DNA from 2 places in the Clostridium sp. SGI.024 genome. Region 1 is predicted to be linked to the other one. Evidence: predicted binding sites of a transcription regulator. Region 1 holds the regulator's gene; the other holds the start of a gene.
The links. Region 1 encodes Rex, which represses fermentation and respiration genes when NADH is low (regulators of the CRP and FNR family bind a similar motif). Its sites were predicted from a motif close to ATTGTTAANNNNTTAACAAT; they were not measured.

Region 1 (9,880 bases):
CTGCATAAAGCTTAGCTCTTGCTGCATCTACTGAATATGGAAGCTTATTTTCCTTAAGCCATGCTGCTTTATATACAAGATGTCTAGCTGCTTCAATTTTAGTATCCATTTCTGCTATCATCCATTGTAATCCTTGGAAAGCAGCTAATGGTCTATTGAATTGTTTTCTTTCCTTCATATAATTAACAGCTTCTTCATAAGCTCCTTCAGCTATTCCTAATGCTTGAGCTGCTATACCAATTCTTCCTCCATCTAAAGTCTTCATTGCTATACCAAAGCCCTTACCTTCTTGTCCTATTAAATTTTCTTTAGGAACTACACAATTGTTCATTACTAATTCTGTAGTTGAAGATCCTCTAATACCAAGTTTGTCTTCTTTCTTTCCAATTGAGAATCCTTCAAAGTCCTTTTCAACTATAAATGCAGATATACCTTTTGTACCCTTACTCTTATCAGTCATTGCAAATACAATAAATGTTTCAGCAACTCCTCCATTTGTAATAAATATCTTTGATCCATTTAATATATAATTGTCTCCATCTAAAACAGCTATAGTTTGTTGTCCTGCTGCATCTGTTCCAGCACCTGGCTCAGTTAAACCAAAAGCACCTATCTTTTTACCAGTTGCTAAATCTTTTAAATACTTTTCTTTTTGATCTTTATTACCAAATTGATCTATTAAAGACGCGCATAAAGATGTGTGAGCGGAAACTATAACCCCTGTAGTTGCACATACTTTTGATAATTCTTCTACTGCAATTATGTATGAAAGAGTGTCTCCACCAGCTCCACCATATTCCTTAGAGAATGGAATCCCCATCATCCCAATCTTAGCCATCTTTTCAACATTTTCCATAGGGAATCTTTCTGTTTCATCAATCTCAGCAGCTATTGGTTTAACTTCCTTCACAGCGAATTCTCTAACCATTTTTTTTACTAATTCTTGTTCTCTAGTTAATTGAAAATTCATTAATTATACCTCCTTGATATTGTACCCTTTTGCTTTAAAAATAAGTTTTGTTTAACTTTTTAACTATTTTTTATTTTGTTTTTATTCTGACTATTTATTAGAAAAATTTTTAGCTCTCTTTTCAATAAAAGCTGTCATTCCTTCTTTTTGATCTTCAGTTGCAAAGCATTTGCCGAAATCCTCTGCTTCAATTTCAATTGCATTATCTATATCTACTTGCATTCCTCTATTTATAGCATCTTTGCATAATTTAACAGCTATAGGTGCATTTGCCATAATTGCATTTGCCATAGCCTTAGCTTCATCCATTAAGCTTTCAAGAGGAACAACTTTATTTACTAAGCCTATTCTTAAAGCTTCATCAGCCTTTACCATTGCACATGTGTAAATAAGCTCCTTAGCTTTTCCCTCACCCACTAATCTAGGTAATCTTTGTGTTCCACCAAAACCTGGTGTTATTCCAAGACCAGCTTCTGGTTGAGCAAATCTTGCTTTTTCTGAAGCTATTCTAATATCACAAGCCATTGCTAATTCACATCCCCCACCAAGAGCGAATCCAGATATTGCTGCAATAACAGGCTTGTCTAACTTTTCTAATCTTCTGAAAACTTCATTTCCTAAAAGACCAAATTTTTTACCTTCTTCTTCTGAAAGATCTTTCATTTCTGAAATATCTGCACCGGCAACAAATGCTTTTTCTCCAGAGCCTGTTAGTATAACAGTATATATATTATTGTCTTTTTCTAAGTCATCTAGTACTACATTTAAGTCTTTTAATGTTTCTGAGTTCAATGCATTTAAAGCTTTAGGTCTATTAATAGTCACGATTGCTAAGTGTCCTTCTTTTTCAAGAATTATGTTTTTTAATTCCATTTAAGGTCCTCCTTTTTAATTATAATTATTTTATTTTAAAACATTATAATATTTTTGCATCTGAATAAATTGTTATAAGATTAACAATCCCCTCAAAAAAATAATTGAAGCATAGGCTTCAATTATTATTATAATCTTTTGAAAATTCTTTTTCAATAATTATTTGAAAATTAAGATAAAATCTTAATGTAATCACTTACACTCATCTTTGTCATTTAGCAGATATATAAGTGTTAACAAGCTTTCAGACAAGTGTACATTTTCCACTGTAACTTCTTTTGGTACAGATAAGTCAACTGGTGCAAAATTCCATATACCAGTTACACCATTTTCGACTAAAATATCACAAACTTTCTGTGCATTTATTCTAGGTACACAAATAATACCTATATCAATTGAATTTTCCATTAAATATGTTTTTAAAGCATCAATATCTTGAATTTCTATGTCTCTTATTCTCATTCCTATTAATTTAGGATTTGCATCAAATATAGCTGTAATATTTAACCCAGTCTGTGTAAATCTACTGTAGTTTGCAATTGCCTGACCTATATTACCTGCTCCAACAATTACAGCACTATATTCTCTATTTAATCCTAAAATAATACTAATTTGATTATAAAGATCCTTAACATTATAACCATATCCTTGCTGTCCGAAATCTCCAAAACAGTTTAAATCTTGTCTGATTTGTGATGCAGTAAAACCAATTTTTTCACCTAACTCTTTTGAAGATATTCTATCTACATCATTTTTTAGTAACTCTTGTAAATATCTATGATACTTTGGCAATCTCTTAATTACTGCCATTGAAATATTTTTTTTCTTTTCCATATAATTTCTCCTAATTTTTATTTTTTATTTAAAACACGATTATTCAAATATATATATATACTATTATTCTAACACTTTTGTTTTGATTTTAAAACAACTTAAGTTATCTATTTAACAAACTATTTTAAATATATAAAAACCTTAATTTTATACTTTTGTTTTTATAAAATAAATATTTTAAATTAAATTAAATATACACAAAAAATTAGACTTATGTATAACGTAGCAGATCCGTTATACATAAGTCTCAAATTTGCAAAATTACGCGTTATAAACAAAAGTAATTTTGTATGCTTCCCTTATGCCTGAATGTTCTCAACTCAAATAATTATACGTAATTTGATGAAATTTGTCAACAAAAAAGTTTACCTATGCAAATTTTATTTCTTAACTCCTTTAACCCCAAATCTCTACAAAATTTCACAGGTAAACTAATTTCTCATATTATTGTTGATTGTGAAAATATTACCATTCTAATATTTATATCTTATCTATTTTAAGCACCTTGTTGAGTTTATTACTGCAAGTACTGTAACTCCAACATCTGCAAATACAGCTTCCCACATATTAGCTAATCCAAAGGCTCCTAAGATTAAAACTAATATCTTTACTCCTAATGCAAATATTATATTTTGCCATAAAATTTTATTAGTTTTTCTAGCTATCTTTATTGCTGAAACTAAGGCTTCTGGATTATCATTCATAAGAACTACATCTGCTGCTTCAATTGCTGCATCAGAACCTATACCACCCATAGCAACACCTATATCTGCTCTTGCTAATACTGGGGCATCATTTATTCCATCTCCTACGAATATTACTTTTCCTTGAGAATTATTACTTTCAATTATTTCTTCTACTTTTTCTACCTTATCACCTGGTAATAATTCAGCATACACTTTATCTAGGCCTACTATTCCTGCTACTTTTTCTCCAACAGTTTTATTATCACCAGTTAGCATTACTGTTTGTGAAACTCCTATATCCTTCAATCCTTTTATAGCTGCTTTAGAACCTTCCTTGATTTCATCAGAAATAACTATATTTCCTTTATATTCTCTATTAATAGCTATATGAACTATAGTTCCAATAGAATTAATATTTTCATAGTTTATATTAAACTTTTCCATTAGCTTGTAGTTACCAACTAATATTTCATTTCCTTCTAAAGAAGTTTTTACTCCATGTCCAGAAATTTCTTCATAATTAACTAATTCTTTTGAGTCTACTTCCTTACCATATTCTTTAATTATAGATTGTGCAATTGGATGGTTGGATAGACTTTCTGAAATAGCAGCTATCCTTATTAATTCTTCTTTATCTATATTCACATTATTTACTTCTGTTACTTTGAAAACTCCCTTTGTTAAAGTTCCAGTTTTATCAAATACAACTGTATTTACATCCTTTAATGCTTCTAAATAATTGCCACCTTTAACTAGTATACCCTTTCTTGATGCTCCACCTATTCCCGCAAATAATCCAAGAGGAATAGATACTACTAAGGCACATGGACAAGATACTACTAAGAATATTAAGGCTCTAGATAACCACTCATTAAATGTTCCATTATTTAAAACAAAAGGTGGTATTATCGCTAAAGCTAAAGCTGAAAATACTACTACTGGAGTATAATACCTTGAGAATCTAGTTATAAACTTTTCTGTTGGTGCCTTTTTATTAGAAGCATTTTCAACTAATTCTAATATTCTTGATACTGTGGACTCCTTAAAATTTCTAGTTACTTTAATATTTAAAACTCCATTAGTATTAATAAAACCAGCTAAAATATCTTCACCTTCAAAGACTTCTCTCGGTACTGATTCGCCAGTAAGAGCTGATGTATCTACAAAGCTATTTCCTTTTATAATTATTCCATCTAAAGGAACTCTTTCACCAGGTTTTACAAGAATTACTTCATCTATACTAACTGTTTCAGGATTTACTTTTTCTTCATTTCCATTTCTTATTACATTGGCATAATCTGCTCTAATATTCATAAGTGAAGTTATTGATTTCCTTGATCTATTAACAGCATAAGATTGGAATAACTCCCCTATTTCATAAAATAACATAACTGCTACGCCTTCTGGGTATTCACCAATAAAGAATGCTCCTAAAGTTGCAATAGTCATTAAGAAGTTTTCATCAAATACTTCTCCTCTTAATATATTTTTAACTGCTGTTAAAATTACATTACCACCTATTAATAAATAACTTAATATAAATAAAACTAATGTTATTATTGAATCTCTATCTAAGACCATTGCTACTGCAAAAATTATGGCTCCAATTATTAAGCTTAAATTCTCTTTTAAATTTATAGCTTCATTATGAGAATGTTCATGGCTATGTGAATCTTCCTTCTTGGAAGTATGTCCTTGATCTTTATTTGAAATATTATTTTCTACTGAACATGTTTTACTAGTACATCTATTTACATTTTCTATTACTACATTTTCTTCATCTTTGTGAAATACCTTAACTTCAGGTTCTAGTTTGTTTATTATTTCTTTTGCCTTAAGAATAATATCCATTAATTCTTCATTGCTATTTCCTTCTATAGTTAAGGTAGATGTAGTAAAGTTTAAACTTGCCTCTTTAACACCTTCTAAATTATTAACTCTAGTTTCTATTTTATTTGCACAATTAGCACAAGTTAATCCTGATAAAATCAATTTTATTTCATTTTTATTCATAGTTATCACCACTTTCCTATTCTAAAATATGCTTAAAGCCTTCATGGAAAATATGTTTTATATGATCATCTGCTAAGGAATAATATATAACTTTTCCATCTCTTCTGAATTTAACTAATCTATTACTTTTTAATACTCTAAGTTGATGAGAAATAGCTGATTGAGTCATATCTAATAAAGCTGCTAAATCACATACACATAATTCTTCTTTAAATAATGCATGTAGTATTTTTATTCTAGTTGAATCGCTAAAAGCCTTAAATAAATCTGCTAAGTCATATAGTACTTCTTCATCTGGTAAACTTTTTCTAACCTTCTCCACAATATCCTTATGAATTATTGTACAATTACAGCTTTCCACTTTATTTTCTCCCATTTCTATTCCTCCATTTCATTTAAATATATGAATAATTGTTCATATGTTCTTTTAACATTATTATATGCTTATCCTATTATTTTAGTCAACATTATAAAAAAAATTCTTTAAAAAACAAAAAGAATATTTTCAAGAATGAAAATATCCTTTTTGTCTATAGTCTGAAAAACTACATTTTAGCTTCCTTGCACTTATTATATTACTAATGCAATATTTTCCTTAAGCTTTTGATTTAAAATTACTTCATCTAAAATCAAGTTAATTATTGTATTACATATATGACTTGCATATTGTAGGTCTTTTTCATAAGAAACTATTCCTTCATATTCCTTTTGAAGACTATATATATACACTCTTATATCATCACAAGTTAATGAAGTATTTAATTCCTTTCTAACCTTATGTGTTTTAGAAAATTTATTTAAATCATTTTCATATAAAACATGATCCTTAACTGCACCAGGGCTTTTAAACTCCCACCTTTGATAATGAGGTATACAAAAATAATCACATAAAAAGTGGCATATAACACCTAATTCTTGATTAAATTTACCTATAGAATAAATAATAAATATATCATCTACAGATAATGAAGATAGAAACTGTATTTTATTTACTATCATATTAAAACTTTCATCAAAATAATGTTTTTTAAACTTATATTTTGATACTGAATCTGGCTTTAGATTTCCCCATATAAAATGCTTATAATTAATTAAAAAACTTTTATTTAACTCTACATTTTCAACAAAAGAAATAGCTAAAGACTTGTGAGTATTCATCATCATAAATTCCTCACCTCATTTCTTTTATAAACTAATAATAATATTTTTTGTTTTAAAAAACAAACTTATTTATTTCATCTTTTACTTAAGTATTTTAATTTTTCCAGTATCGTTTAAATTTTTTAATATTATAACCATAATTGGTAAAGCAAATATTCCTAAGAACCCAAATAGTCTCGCTCCAATAAAGATACAAACTAACATTATTATTGGATGTAACCCCACTTGCTGACCAACTATCTTTGGTTCAATTATATTTCTAACAACTGTAATAGTAACATAAATTATAGTTAATCCTATTGCTAATGGTATATTTCCTTTAAATAACTCTATAAATATCCAAGGTATTACTATTCCTCCTGTACCAAGAACAGGTAATATATCCACACAAGCAATTAATAAGGCAATTGTAATTGCATTTTCTACTCTTACTATTGAAAGTCCAATTGATAGTTCTATAAAGGTTATTGTAATTATCATAGAATATGCCTTTACAAACTTAAATAATGTACCAACAATGTAATCTTTAACTTCAAAAAATATAGCTCTCGTCTTAGGTGAAAATTGCTTTGTTATAAATCCTGTTATTTTTACATAATCCATAGCAAAGAAGAAAGAAGATATAATTGTAAATATCAACATAATAAAGAAACTTGGCACCATTGAAACTGTTGCTGAAACAAAGGATACCACTCCTGATGATATGCTAGATATAATTGTTCCTATGGATTTTGCTATAGATGATATCATTTCTCTAAAAGTATCAACTAATGTAGGGTCTAATTTAATTATCCAATCATCAACATTATTAGAAATATTAAATATAATTGGTTCAATACTATTTTTATATACATCAGGAAGTTGTATAAATACATCTTTTAATGCAATAAATACTTTTACTATAATTAATGTAAATACTGCTCCTACTGTTGCATAAAATAATAATACAGTAATTCCTGCCACTATTTTTCTATTAATTTTCAACTTCTTTGTTAGCATATTAATAAGAGGTTTTAACATAAAGGCTATACCAAAACCTATTACAAAGGGTAAAAACCAACCAAGAGCGTATTTAATAGCTATATAGATTATTGCTCCAATTATTAATAAATAAATTACGTTAATTATAAACTCTCTTTTCTTCTCAAAATTCATATATTTTTTCTCCTTGATTTTTCTTTGATTATACAATAAAATTCAGAATATTTAAATTTTAAATTTGAAATTTAATTTAATATTCAGAATTTAGTTGTTTTTATGGGCTATTTAATCAGTTTCTTTATTAAAATGTAGAATTATTTATTTTACATTGTGCTACAGAACCCTATATGATATAATTTATCCTCGTAGGGAATGAAGTTCTCCCTTGATATTTATCAAAACCGCTTATTATAGCTAATGACTTCTACAACTCTTTTTGTTGTGGAAATTATTAGCTTTTTTTATTTCTTAAATATCATTACTTATATTATATTCTACAGGAGGCTTAACAAATGAATGTTTTAATAATTATCTTAAGTTTAATAGTAATAGGTCTACTGGCAAATTATATTGGCAAATTGGTTGAATTTTTAAAACTTCCTTCACTTATAGGCATGATTTTACTAGGAATGTTTATAGGACCTGCTTTTCTTAATATAGTACCAGAAGCTACATTAAGTATTTCTACATATATTAAGGATATTGCTTTAGTAACGGTTTTATTTATAGGTGGTCTTGGTATACGCTTAGATCAAATGAAGGAAATTGGAAGGCCCGCAGTTTTATTAAGTATTGTTCCTGCAACCCTTGAGGGATTGGCAATTGCATTTTTATCTACGATATTTTTAAAATTCTCCTTTGTTCAAGGAGCTATATTAGGCTTTATAATAGCTGCAGTAAGTCCAGCTGTTTTAGTACCTTCTATGGTAGATTTAATTAATAGAAAAATAGGTCAAGATAAAGCAATTCCTCAAATGCTTTTAGTTGGAGCTTCAGCTGATGATACAGTAGCCATAACTTTATTTACAACTTTTATAGGCATATATATGTCTGGTATTAGTGGTGAATCTATATCTATTGCATCAGAATTAATTTCAATACCTATAGCAATACTTATAAGTATAGTAGTTGGCTTTATCCTTGCCTACATAACTAAAGGAATATTATCAAAAATTGATAACAATACATTTAGAGTTATTTTTTCTTTAGGTATTTGTATAGCAATTAGATATGTAGAAAATCAATTTCATTTATCATCCTTTAACTCACTATTAACTATAATGATTTATGGTTTCTTTTTAAGAACTTATTTAAATGATTTAGCTAAGAAACTTCAAGATGGAATAAATGTGGTTTGGAAATATGGTAAATTATATCTTTTTGCCTTTGTTGGAATGGCTATAAATCCATCACTAGTTGGTGAATACTTATGGATAGGTGTAGTAATGCTTATAATTTCATTAACTATTCGTTCTATAGGTGTTGCAATTTCTTTAATAGGTACAAATTTAACTTTAAAGGAAAGAATCTTTTGTATAATAGCTTATTTGCCTAAGGCTACTGTTCAATCTGCCAAAGCTGGAGTTCCCCTTCAAATGAACATAGTTGGTGGGGAAATAATGCAAGCTATAGCAATTTTAAGTGTTTTAATAACTGCACCAATTGGAGCTATAGGAATAAAACTTACTTCTCCCAATTTATTAAATCAAGGTCCCATAGAAAATGAACTAGCCTAATTAAAAAAGACCCTATATTTTAGACACTCATAATAGAGAGTCTACTATATAGAGTCTTTTTATACATTTGCATCTTTTAAAAAAGCTCATTACTAAAAACAGCAGTCTTTTTTGTAAATATAAAGCAAAAAATTTATTTGTAACGGTATAATTTATTAAATATTAAAATTTAATTGTATATTACTAAAACCATAGTATTTCTTTATCTTTTCTTCGATAATACTTAAATCATTTAATGTCTTATAGCTGTAAGCTTTACCTTCCTTTATAAATTTCTTATTTCCTCTTATCTCTTCATATTCTTCATCACAATCATAACATGCAACAATTTTATTTTGTTTTATTCCAAAATTTACAGTTTCTATAGTACCACCTTTTTCTCTTGTTTCTATAACAATAATCCCTTTGCTTAATCCACTTTGTATCCTATTTCTATTTACATAATTGTACCTAGATAATTTACTTCCATATTCATATTCGCTAACTAAACAACCATTATTTTCTAATATATCATTTGCTAATTTCATATTTACTTTAGGAACAATATAGTCTAATCCACAAGGCATAACAGCAATAGTAGTTTTTTTTGAATCAACAGCAGCTTTATGTGCATATGTATCACAACC
Region 2 (9,880 bases), on a different contig from region 1:
AAACATCATCAACAGAAGGCATTGAGGTAGTAGGTAGTTCATCTGGTAATTTAGCATAAACCTCTTCAGGTGTAATATTAATTCCATCAATATATTCTTTAGTTTTATATAGTATTTTTAAAGAAACTATTTTAACATTGTATTTTTGTATATATTCTTTAGGTAATCCACAAGTACTATCTGTAATCAAAGCAATTTTATTCATATTAACATTCCTTTCTATTGAGTATATTAATAAGATATCATAAAATTATCGTATATACAATATATAGTTTTTAAAACTAGATGATATTTTATTTGTGTAACAGTATCATAAAAGTAACTTATTCTATTAATATGAATGTTATGATATATTAATAAAAAAGGAAAGGAGTGGTTTAGTGAATTATTTTATACTTTTCTTAGAGGGAATACTAACCTTTATTTCACCTTGTATATTGCCTATGCTTCCTATATATATTTCATATTTTATTGGGGAAGATGAAAGTAAAAATAATAAAGCTTTAATTAATTCTATAGGCTTTGTAGTTGGATTTTCAATGATATTTACTGTTTTAGGGGCTGCTGCAGGAAGCTTTGGAGTTTTTATACAAAACTATATGAAACTATTTAATATAATAGCAGGTATATTATTAATAGTTTTTGGATTAAATTATATTGGTATATTTAAAATTACTTTTTTAGAAAGGAGCTTTAAATTAAATAATAAAGCCAATTTAAATAAATTAAATTTAATATCATCTACTTTATTTGGTATTATATTTGCAATTGGCTGGACTCCATGTGTAGGAACTTTTCTAGGTGCTGCTTTAATGATTGCAGCTAATTCACAAGATACTATGAAGGGAATATTAATGCTTATATCCTATAGTTTAGGACTTGGAATACCATTTATAATATCAGCTCTGTTAATTGAGAATTTAAAGAGTGCCTTTAAGTTTATTAAAAGAAATTATAAGATAATAAATACTATATCAGGAATATTGCTTATAGTAATTGGATTAATGATGATGACTGGATATTTAAACTTATTATTATCTTGGTTAACATTTAATTAGGAGGTAAATTTTATGAAGGATAAAATGAAAATAGTTGTACTTATAGTTTCCTTAGTGTTATTAGTAGTTATAGTGAAGTTTGGATATGGATACTTATCAGGTAAATACTTACCTAATGATAGTGATTCATTACAAACAGTGATAAAAGAAGCAAAAGATTTTACTGTATATGATGAAGATGGTAATAAGGTTAAATTATCAGATTTTAAGAATAAAAAGCCAGTAGTAATAAACATATGGGCTAGTTGGTGTGGACCTTGTCAAGAAGAAATGCCATATTTTGAAGAAGCAATAAAGAAATATGGTGATGAGGTTGAAATACTTATGATTAATTTAACTGATGGAAAGAGAGAGACAAAGGATAAAGCATTAAAGTTTTTAAAGGACAACAACTTAGAAATGAATATACTATTTGATGAAGACCTTAATGCTTCCAATACTTATAATATTAAAGGGATACCTAGAACCATATTTGTAAATGTAGATGGTGAAATAACCTATGATAGAGAAGGCTTAATAGATAAAGATTTGTTATTTAAAAATATTGAAAAACTTATAGAGTAATAAAATAAGAAGGATTTGAAGGAATTTGAAGTAGATTAATTATCTACCAAAATAATATTTCTATCCTTCTATTTTTTTAGTAATATATTAATATAATATTAAATTATGGGGTGAGAGATATGGATAGCAAAAAGTTGCTAGGATTAATAAAAAAAGAAGAAGGTATAAAGTTAGATTTTAAATTAAAGCTATCCTTAGAGCATGAAAGTAGTAAAAAAGAGCTAGCAAAGGATGTTTGTGCTATAGCTAATTCAAGAGGTGGGAGAGGTTATATAGTAATAGGAATTGAAGATAAATCTAAAAGAATAGTTGGTTTAGAAGATAATGAAATTATTATTGAAGAGCAAGTACAACAAATAATTACATCAAGGTGTGAGCCACCAATTCCAATTTCAGTAGATAATTTATTAATAGAAAATAAAAAGCTTTCTGTAATTACAATTTATGATGGAGAACAAAAACCATATCAGGTAAGAGAAAATGGTGCATTTTACATAAGAAGAGGCTCTACTACTGATACAATGAGAAAGCAAGAGTTATTGGAAGCCTTTGAAGAAAATTTAGATTTCTTTATAGAAACATCAATGATAGTTAAAAGCAATATAAGCTTTTTAGATGGTGAAATATACAAAACTTATTTTCAAAAAAAGGGTATAGAAATAAATGAAGAAAACAAGGAATTTTTGCTTGAAACCTCTAGAATTATTTCAAGAGATAAGGACAGTGGAGAATTAAATTGCACTTTAGGAGGATTATTAATTTTTTCAAATGTTAATAGTCTGTGGTTGCCTCATAATATTATTAGAATAAATAATAAAGTGAACCCTCACAAAAATGAAGTGATAATAATTCAAGGGAATGTACTAAATATGATTGATAAAGCTACAAAGGAAATCTCAGAGATTGTACCAAGTGATTATCCTATAAATGCAATAAATGAAGCTGTTAATAATGCAGTGTTATATAGAGATTATTCTGCTTTTGATAAAATTATTGATATTTATATTGGGATTAAAGAAATAATTATTACAAGTCCAGGAGCTATAACGAGAAAGAATAGATCAATTAATGATATGAATCAAAGTAAGAGGAATATGTGGTTATATGAAAAGTTAATAACACTAGATGATAATAAAAGATTTTTAAATAATGGACAAGGCTTATTAAGAATAAAAAAGTCTTTCAATAATAAAAAAGTTAGATTTGTTAATTCGGCCAAAGAAGATTATTTTAAAGTAGTTTTACCTGGTATAATGAATTTTAATAAATAAATATGCTAGGTTTGTGACTTTATCACAAACCTAGCATATTTATTATTTTATAATAATGGAGAGGTGATGATATTGAAAAAATTATATGTTATAGTGATTATGATTTTAAGCGTTTTTATAATTTCAGGTTGTTCTACAGTAATGAAGGAGGATGTCACAAAAAGTACTGAAAATAGTAGCGTGATGAAAATGACTGCAAAAGAAGCAAAAGCAGAAATAGATAAAGGTGATGTTATAATATTAGATGTTAGAACTAATGAGGAGTATATTAGTGGACATATAGAAAATAGCATATTAATTCCAGTTAATGAAATAGAAAAAGAAGCAGAAAATATAATTAAAGATAAGGAACAAAAAATATTAGTTTATTGTAGAAGCGGAAATAGAAGTAGCCAAGCATCTAAATTGTTAGTGAAGATGGGATATACTAATGTTTATGATTTTGGTGGTATAAAAGATTGGCCATATGCAATAGTAAAATAAATATATTATTTAAAAATCTTTCATATTATGATATAATAATCATTACTAAATAATAATATATAGTTATAGAAGTAAGGAGTTTAGTTATGAATAGTAAAGTGGAATTAGTATATGAAAACAATGAGTATGTAGTTAAAGTAAATAATTCAATTATAAATAAGGGAAATGATTTAGAAAAGGCATACGAGCAATTTAAAACTGTAATAAGTAATAATAAATCATCAGAAGCAAGAGCCTGGGATGATATAGTTGAAAAGTTTACAGGTTTAAATAATAAGGATTTAGAAATTAATAATGAATATAGAACTATGACTTATGGAAATATGAAGTATTTTTATAATATGGGAAAAGTGTTTTACATGGCTAATGGACAAATGGTACCTTTAATTGGAGGGTATGGCCTATTTAAGTTTACTTTACATGAAGTATGCAAAGGTGATTTAGAAAAAGCAAATGAATTTATAGAGTTTTGTAAGGATGTTATGTTAACAGATGTAAATTATAGAGTTACTGATTCAAGTATAATAGTTTCCAGTGCAAGCTTTAACTATGGTTCAGCAGAATATAATTTTTCAAGTGGAAAAATTAATAAGGGAGCATCTATAACAAAAGGGACTTTTGAAGAGTTTAAGACTTATGTATTAGATATTATTAGAAAAAAATAATGATAAGCTAAAAAGAATCATTTAACATGATTCTTTTTTTATTAATATTTATGTTTTATTATATAATGGTCAAGTAAAACTAATGAAAAAAGAGGTAAAAATGAGCTTAGAAAAGAAACTAACTAGATTAACTATTGGAATATTTATAACTGTTATAATAATAATTAGCATATTTTCATTAGCTATTATAAAGTCTAAAGTATCGGAAACAGTAGGCAAGAGCTTAATAGATATAGCTTTTGTTGTTTCTTCTAATCCTATGATACAAAAAGAATTAGCTGATGGATCAGATCCAACTCATTATAAGGTACAAAATTTTACAGAAAGAGTAAGACTTAAAACAGGATTATTATTTATAACAGTAATGAATAACGAAGGAGTAAGATACTCACATCCAATTCCAGAAAATATAGGTAGAAAATTTTTGGGAGGAGATGAAAAACTAGTATTGACTGAAGGAGAAACCTATGTTTCGGAAGGTGAAGGTCATTTAGGAAAATCTGTGAGAGGCTTTACACCAGTTTATAAAGATGGTGTACAAGTTGGAGCAGTAGCAGTAGGAGTATTAAAGAGAGATATAAGAAGCGAAGTAGTAGAATTTTTTAATGGTTTAATACCTGTGTTTATGGGAGTTTTAATTATTATTATTTTTTTAGCTAAGAAATTAGCAAAAAATATAAAATCAGATATTTATGGATTAGAACCAGAAGAAATAGCAAATGAGCTTAGGGAAAAAGAGTCTATTATTAATAACATTGAAGAAGGTCTTATTGCTGTAAATAATTTAGGGGAAATAACTGTAATTAATAGTAAAGCTTATGAAATATTAAAGCTCCATTCTAATAAAATTATTGATGATAAGATAAAGAACTTGTTAAATGAAGTTATGTATAGAAGAAGTAGAATTTTCAATGAAGAAATTAGACTTAATAATAATGTGATAATTATGGCAAATTTTTATAGCATTATTGGTGAATATGGGAAAATAGTAGGAGCAATAGCTAGTTTTCAGGATTTCACAAAAGTTCATAATATGGCTGCAGAATTAACTGGTGTAAAGGAATTAACTTGGAATTTAAGAGCTCAAAATCATGAGTTTATGAATAAATTACATACAATTGCAGGCTTAATTCAATTAGATGAAAGCGATAAAGCTTTAGAATATATTTTTGAAACAACTGAGAATAGAGGAGTTATAACTGATTCTTTAAAGAAGATAAGAGAAGCTTCAATACAAGGTTTAATATTTTCAAAATATAATAAAGCTGATGAACTTAAGATAAAATTTGAAGTAGATGAGAACTCAAATTTAAAAGAAATACCTAAAAATATTATGGTACAAGATATATTAACTATTATAGGAAACTTATTGGAAAACTCTATTGAAGAATTGAAGGGAAGGGATAATGGATACATATATATAGGAATTTTCCAAGATAAAAAAATAAATATTATAGTAAAAAATAATGGAAATAAAATTGATGAAAAATTAAAAGAAAAAATATTTATAAGAGGATTTAGTACCAAAGGAAATTTTAGAGGATTAGGATTATATAATATTAATAATATAATAAGTTCTTTAAATGGAGATTTGAAATTAACATCAGATGAAATGACTGTATGGGAGGTAAAGATTTAATGAATATAATTAATGTTTTTATTGTTGAAGATGACCCAATGGTTAAAGAAATTAACAAAAGATTTTTAGAAAAAATGGGTAGTTTTAAGGTGATAGATGATGCAAGCTCTATAAAGGAAGCTAAGATAAAATTAAAAAGTTGTAAAGCTGACTTAGTATTATTAGATGTGTTTTTACCTGATGGTAAGGGAATAGAGTTATTAAAATGGATTAGATCAGAAGAAATGAATTTAGATACAATATTAATTACAGCAGATAAATGTAGGGAGTCTGTAGATGATGCTTTTAAATATGGAGCTGTAGATTATTTAATTAAACCATTCAAATTTGAAAGGTTTAAAGAATCATTAATAAATTATAAAAATAGGTTTTTAGGATTAAATAATGCAGAAGATATAAATCAAGAACATATTGACCAATATATATTAAATATAAATGTGGAAGAAGAAAAAGAACTTTGTAAGGGATTAAATATAAAAACTTATAATAAGATAATAGAGTTTATGAAATTAAAAAGAAATGAGGAATTGACAGCTGAAGAAATAGCTAAGGGGAGTGGACTTGCAAGAGTTACTGCAAGAAGATATTTAGAGAAAATGGTAGAAGAAAGCAAAGTGGAAATATACCAGGAGTATGGGAAAATTGGAAGGCCAACTAATTATTATAAAGTAAAAAAATAAGACCAAAAAGACCAAAATAAACAATAAGACCACAATATTGATTGTTTATTAATTAACAAATATACTAAAGCTGTAAAAAAACTAAAAAACAAGGGGAGAAATACTAAATGAAAAAGAAAGCTTTAGCATTAGTAATGTCAGCTTTAATTTTAGTTCCTACAGCATTAGTTGGTTGTGGTTCTAAGAAAGAAACTGCTGATATAGTTATTATAGGAGCAGGTGGAGCTGGGTTATCAGCAGCTGTACAAGCTAAACAAGAAGGCGTAGAAAATGTAATTCTTTTAGAAAAAATGCCTATGGTAGGTGGTAATACTAATAGAGCAACTGGTGGATTAAATGCAGCAGAAACAGAGCAACAAAAAGACAAGAATATAGAAGATTCTATAGAAACAATGTATGAGGATACTATGAAGGGTGGATATAATAAAAACAACCCTGATTTAGTAGAAAAATTAACAAGTGAAGCTAAGGATTCAGTAGCATGGTTAACTGAACTTGGAGCTGACCTTTCAGATGTAGGTAAGATGGCTGGATCAACAAATTACAGAACACATAGACCTACTGGTGGTGCAGCAGTAGGTGCTCACTTAGTTGATACTTTAAAGACAGCAGCAGAAAATGAAAAAGTAGATTTAAGACTTTGGAATGAAGCTAAGGAAATAATACTAGATAAAGATGGTAAAGTTTCAGGAGTAAAGGCAACAGATAAAGAAGGTAAGGAATATACTATTAACACAAAAGCAGTAGTTATAGCTGCTGGAGGATTCTCAGCTAATCAAGAAATGGTTGTTAGCTACAAAGAAGAATTAAAAGGATTTGCTACTACTAATCACAGTGGAGCTACTGGAGATGGAATAGTTTTAGCAGAAAAACTTGGAGCAGATTTAGTTGATATTGAAGAAATTCAAACTCATCCAACAGTTGTTCCAGAAAAAGCTGTAATGGTTACTGAGGCTGTAAGAGGAAATGGTGCTATACTTATTAACAAAGATGGTAAGAGATTTACTAATGAATTATTAACTAGAGATGTAGTTTCTAAAGCAATATTAGAACAAAAGGATGGAGTTGCTTATCTTTTCTTCGATGAAGGATTAAGAAATAGCTTAAAGGCTACTGAAGAATACTTTAATATGGGATTAGTAACTGAAGCAGATTCAGTAGAAGAATTAGCAGAAAAATTATCAATAGATAAAGATACTATGGTAGAAAGTATAAATAAATATAATGATGCAGTAGCAGCAAATAAAGATTCAGAGTTTAATAGAGAAGATCTTCCAAGACAATTAAATGAAGGTAAGGTTTATGCTATTCCTGTAACACCAGCAGTTCATCACACTATGGGTGGATTAAAAATTAATACTAATGCTGAAGTTGTTAATACAGATGGAAATATAATTCAAGGATTATTCGCTGCAGGAGAAGTTACTGGTGGAATCCATGGAGGAAATAGATTAGGTGGTAATGCTTTAGCTGATATAGTTACTTTTGGTAGAACAGCTGGAAAAAATGCAGCAGCATTCATAAAATAACTTAATTTATATGTAGGAGGAATAATCATGAAAAAATTAATAGCAGTTATAGGAGCTATTTCAATATCAGCTTCATTATTAGTAGGCTGTGGAGGTGGAAAATATACTGATGGAACATACCAAGGAGAAGGACAAGGTGCATCAGGAGTAATTAAGGTAGAAGTTGTAGTTTCAAAAGGTAAGATTTCAGAAGTTAAACTTGTTGAGCATAATGAAACAAAAACATTAGTTGAGGGTGTTCAAGATAATTTAGTTCCAGAAATAATAGAAAAGCAAGGAACTGAAGGTGTTGAAGCAATATCAGGGGCAACAAACTCTTCAAAGGGAGTAATAGATGCTGTAAATAGTGCTTTAAAATTAGCAACAAAATAACATTATACCTTAAATATATAATAAGACAGGTGGTTTATAAAATAAACTATCTGTCTAGTTTTTTATGCGAAATTAATAAAATTGATAATGATTACTATAATATTTTCAATAAAAAGATAGTTTAATTGATACAATGTAAAATTTTAGCAAAACATTGAAGGAGTTTTAGTATATATAATATAATATGTATATAATTATTATTGCGTATATGGAGAGTGTATATTTATGAATGATGGATATGAGAGCTTTGAGTCAGACTTTAATATTTTTAATAACAAAATGTCATTATTAATTGATTCCAGAAATAAAGAAGAAATAATAAAAATTGTTAAAGCAAAACATTCTTCAGAAATTTATGATGAGGTGGATAAAGAACATAAAAGGGACGATCTTATTATATGGAATGCAATTTATACTAGAGAAATAATAAGAAATAGAATAGCAAAAAAATATTTACATCCAATTTATAATAAGTTTTATAGAAGAATTAAAGAGGCTAATTCAATAAATTCAATGCAAGAAATAGAATTAGATATGATAAATGAATATATGGAATTACTAATTAATGATACAGAAATAACAGATAGTTTTACAGTTAATAAGCTTCTTCAAGCCCTTCATTTAAATATTGAAAATCATATATCCCTAGAAGAAATTTGTAAAACTTTAAATATCTCAGTTGGGTATGCCTCAACATGCTTTAAAAAATATAAAGGTGTATCTGTAATGAAATATTTAAGAGGAATAAAAATAGAAAGAGCCAAAATATTGTTGTTAAGTACTGAAAAAAGTATATTAGAAATAAGTATTTTATTGGGATTTCACGATCAAAGTCATTTTACTAATACATTTAAAAAGTTAGTTGGGGTTTCACCATTGAAATATAGAAATAAAAATTACTCTGTTTAGGTGGAAAATATTGATAAAGTGCTAAAAAAATACTATAATTATTAATATTAATATATACATAAGGGGGCCAAAAAATGTCAGATAATTGGAGTTTAAAAGAACTTTATACCTCATTTACTTCTAAAGAGTTTCTTGAGGATTTAGATAAAGTTGATAAAAATATAAATGATTTAAAAGTTTTTTCAGAAAACTTAAATAAAGATAGCGATAGCTTAAAGTCTTTAGAAGATATAATAAATAAACTTGAAAACATATATCTTCTTATTAGTAAGGTAGCTTCATTTGCTAGTTTAACTGTTAGTGCTGACTCAAAGAATGTGGAAGGTAGAAAATATTTAGATGTAATAAATAATAAAAATAGCCTTTTAGCAGAACCACTAACTAAAATTTATAAATGGATTGCTAGTGTAGAAAATATAGATGAAATAATTAATAAATCAACTTTATTAAAAAATCATGAATTTATAATTAGAGAAATAATTAGTAAAAATAAATATATGCTAAGCGATAAGGAAGAAGCTATAATAGCTAAAATGAGGACTACAGGTTCAGATGCTTGGTCAAATTATAAGGATTATTTAATATCAACACATAAAGTAGATATTAATGTAGATGGAAAGGAGGAATCTCTTCCATTAACAGTTGTATTAAATATGGCTTATAGCAAGGATCCAGAAGTAAGAAAAAAAGCATATGAAGCTGAAATTAAG

Region 2: the regulator Rex is predicted to act here: its motif matches at 6,401-6,420, upstream of ACQRD5_RS14020 (flavocytochrome c).

The regions. Positions count from the first base shown of each region.
Region 1 covers NZ_JBNPON010000041.1:4,395-14,274, reverse strand. The annotation lists gene ACQRD5_RS11560 (acyl-CoA dehydrogenase) at 1-970, opposite strand, end outside; gene ACQRD5_RS11555 (short-chain-enoyl-CoA hydratase) at 1,061-1,843, opposite strand; gene ACQRD5_RS11550 (redox-sensing transcriptional repressor Rex) at 2,036-2,677, opposite strand; gene ACQRD5_RS11545 (heavy metal translocating P-type ATPase) at 3,169-5,376, opposite strand; gene ACQRD5_RS11540 (ArsR/SmtB family transcription factor) at 5,393-5,752, opposite strand; gene ACQRD5_RS11535 (zinc dependent phospholipase C family protein) at 5,947-6,540, opposite strand; gene ytvI (sporulation integral membrane protein YtvI) at 6,619-7,692, opposite strand; fluoride riboswitch at 7,878-7,952, shown strand; gene ACQRD5_RS11525 (cation:proton antiporter) at 8,031-9,254, shown strand; gene dprA (DNA-processing protein DprA) at 9,410-9,880, opposite strand, start outside.
Region 2 covers NZ_JBNPON010000063.1:1,254-11,133, reverse strand. The annotation lists gene ACQRD5_RS14060 (DegV family protein) at 1-205, opposite strand, end outside; gene ACQRD5_RS14055 (cytochrome c biogenesis CcdA family protein) at 381-1,058, shown strand; gene ACQRD5_RS14050 (TlpA family protein disulfide reductase) at 1,071-1,622, shown strand; gene ACQRD5_RS14045 (AlbA family DNA-binding domain-containing protein) at 1,742-2,893, shown strand; gene ACQRD5_RS14040 (rhodanese-like domain-containing protein) at 2,966-3,376, shown strand; gene ACQRD5_RS14035 (hypothetical protein) at 3,463-4,041, shown strand; gene ACQRD5_RS14030 (Spo0B domain-containing protein) at 4,124-5,680, shown strand; gene ACQRD5_RS14025 (response regulator) at 5,680-6,360, shown strand; gene ACQRD5_RS14020 (flavocytochrome c) at 6,468-7,889, shown strand; gene ACQRD5_RS14015 (FMN-binding protein) at 7,917-8,261, shown strand; gene ACQRD5_RS14010 (helix-turn-helix domain-containing protein) at 8,487-9,170, shown strand; gene ACQRD5_RS14005 (M3 family oligoendopeptidase) at 9,245-9,880, shown strand, end outside.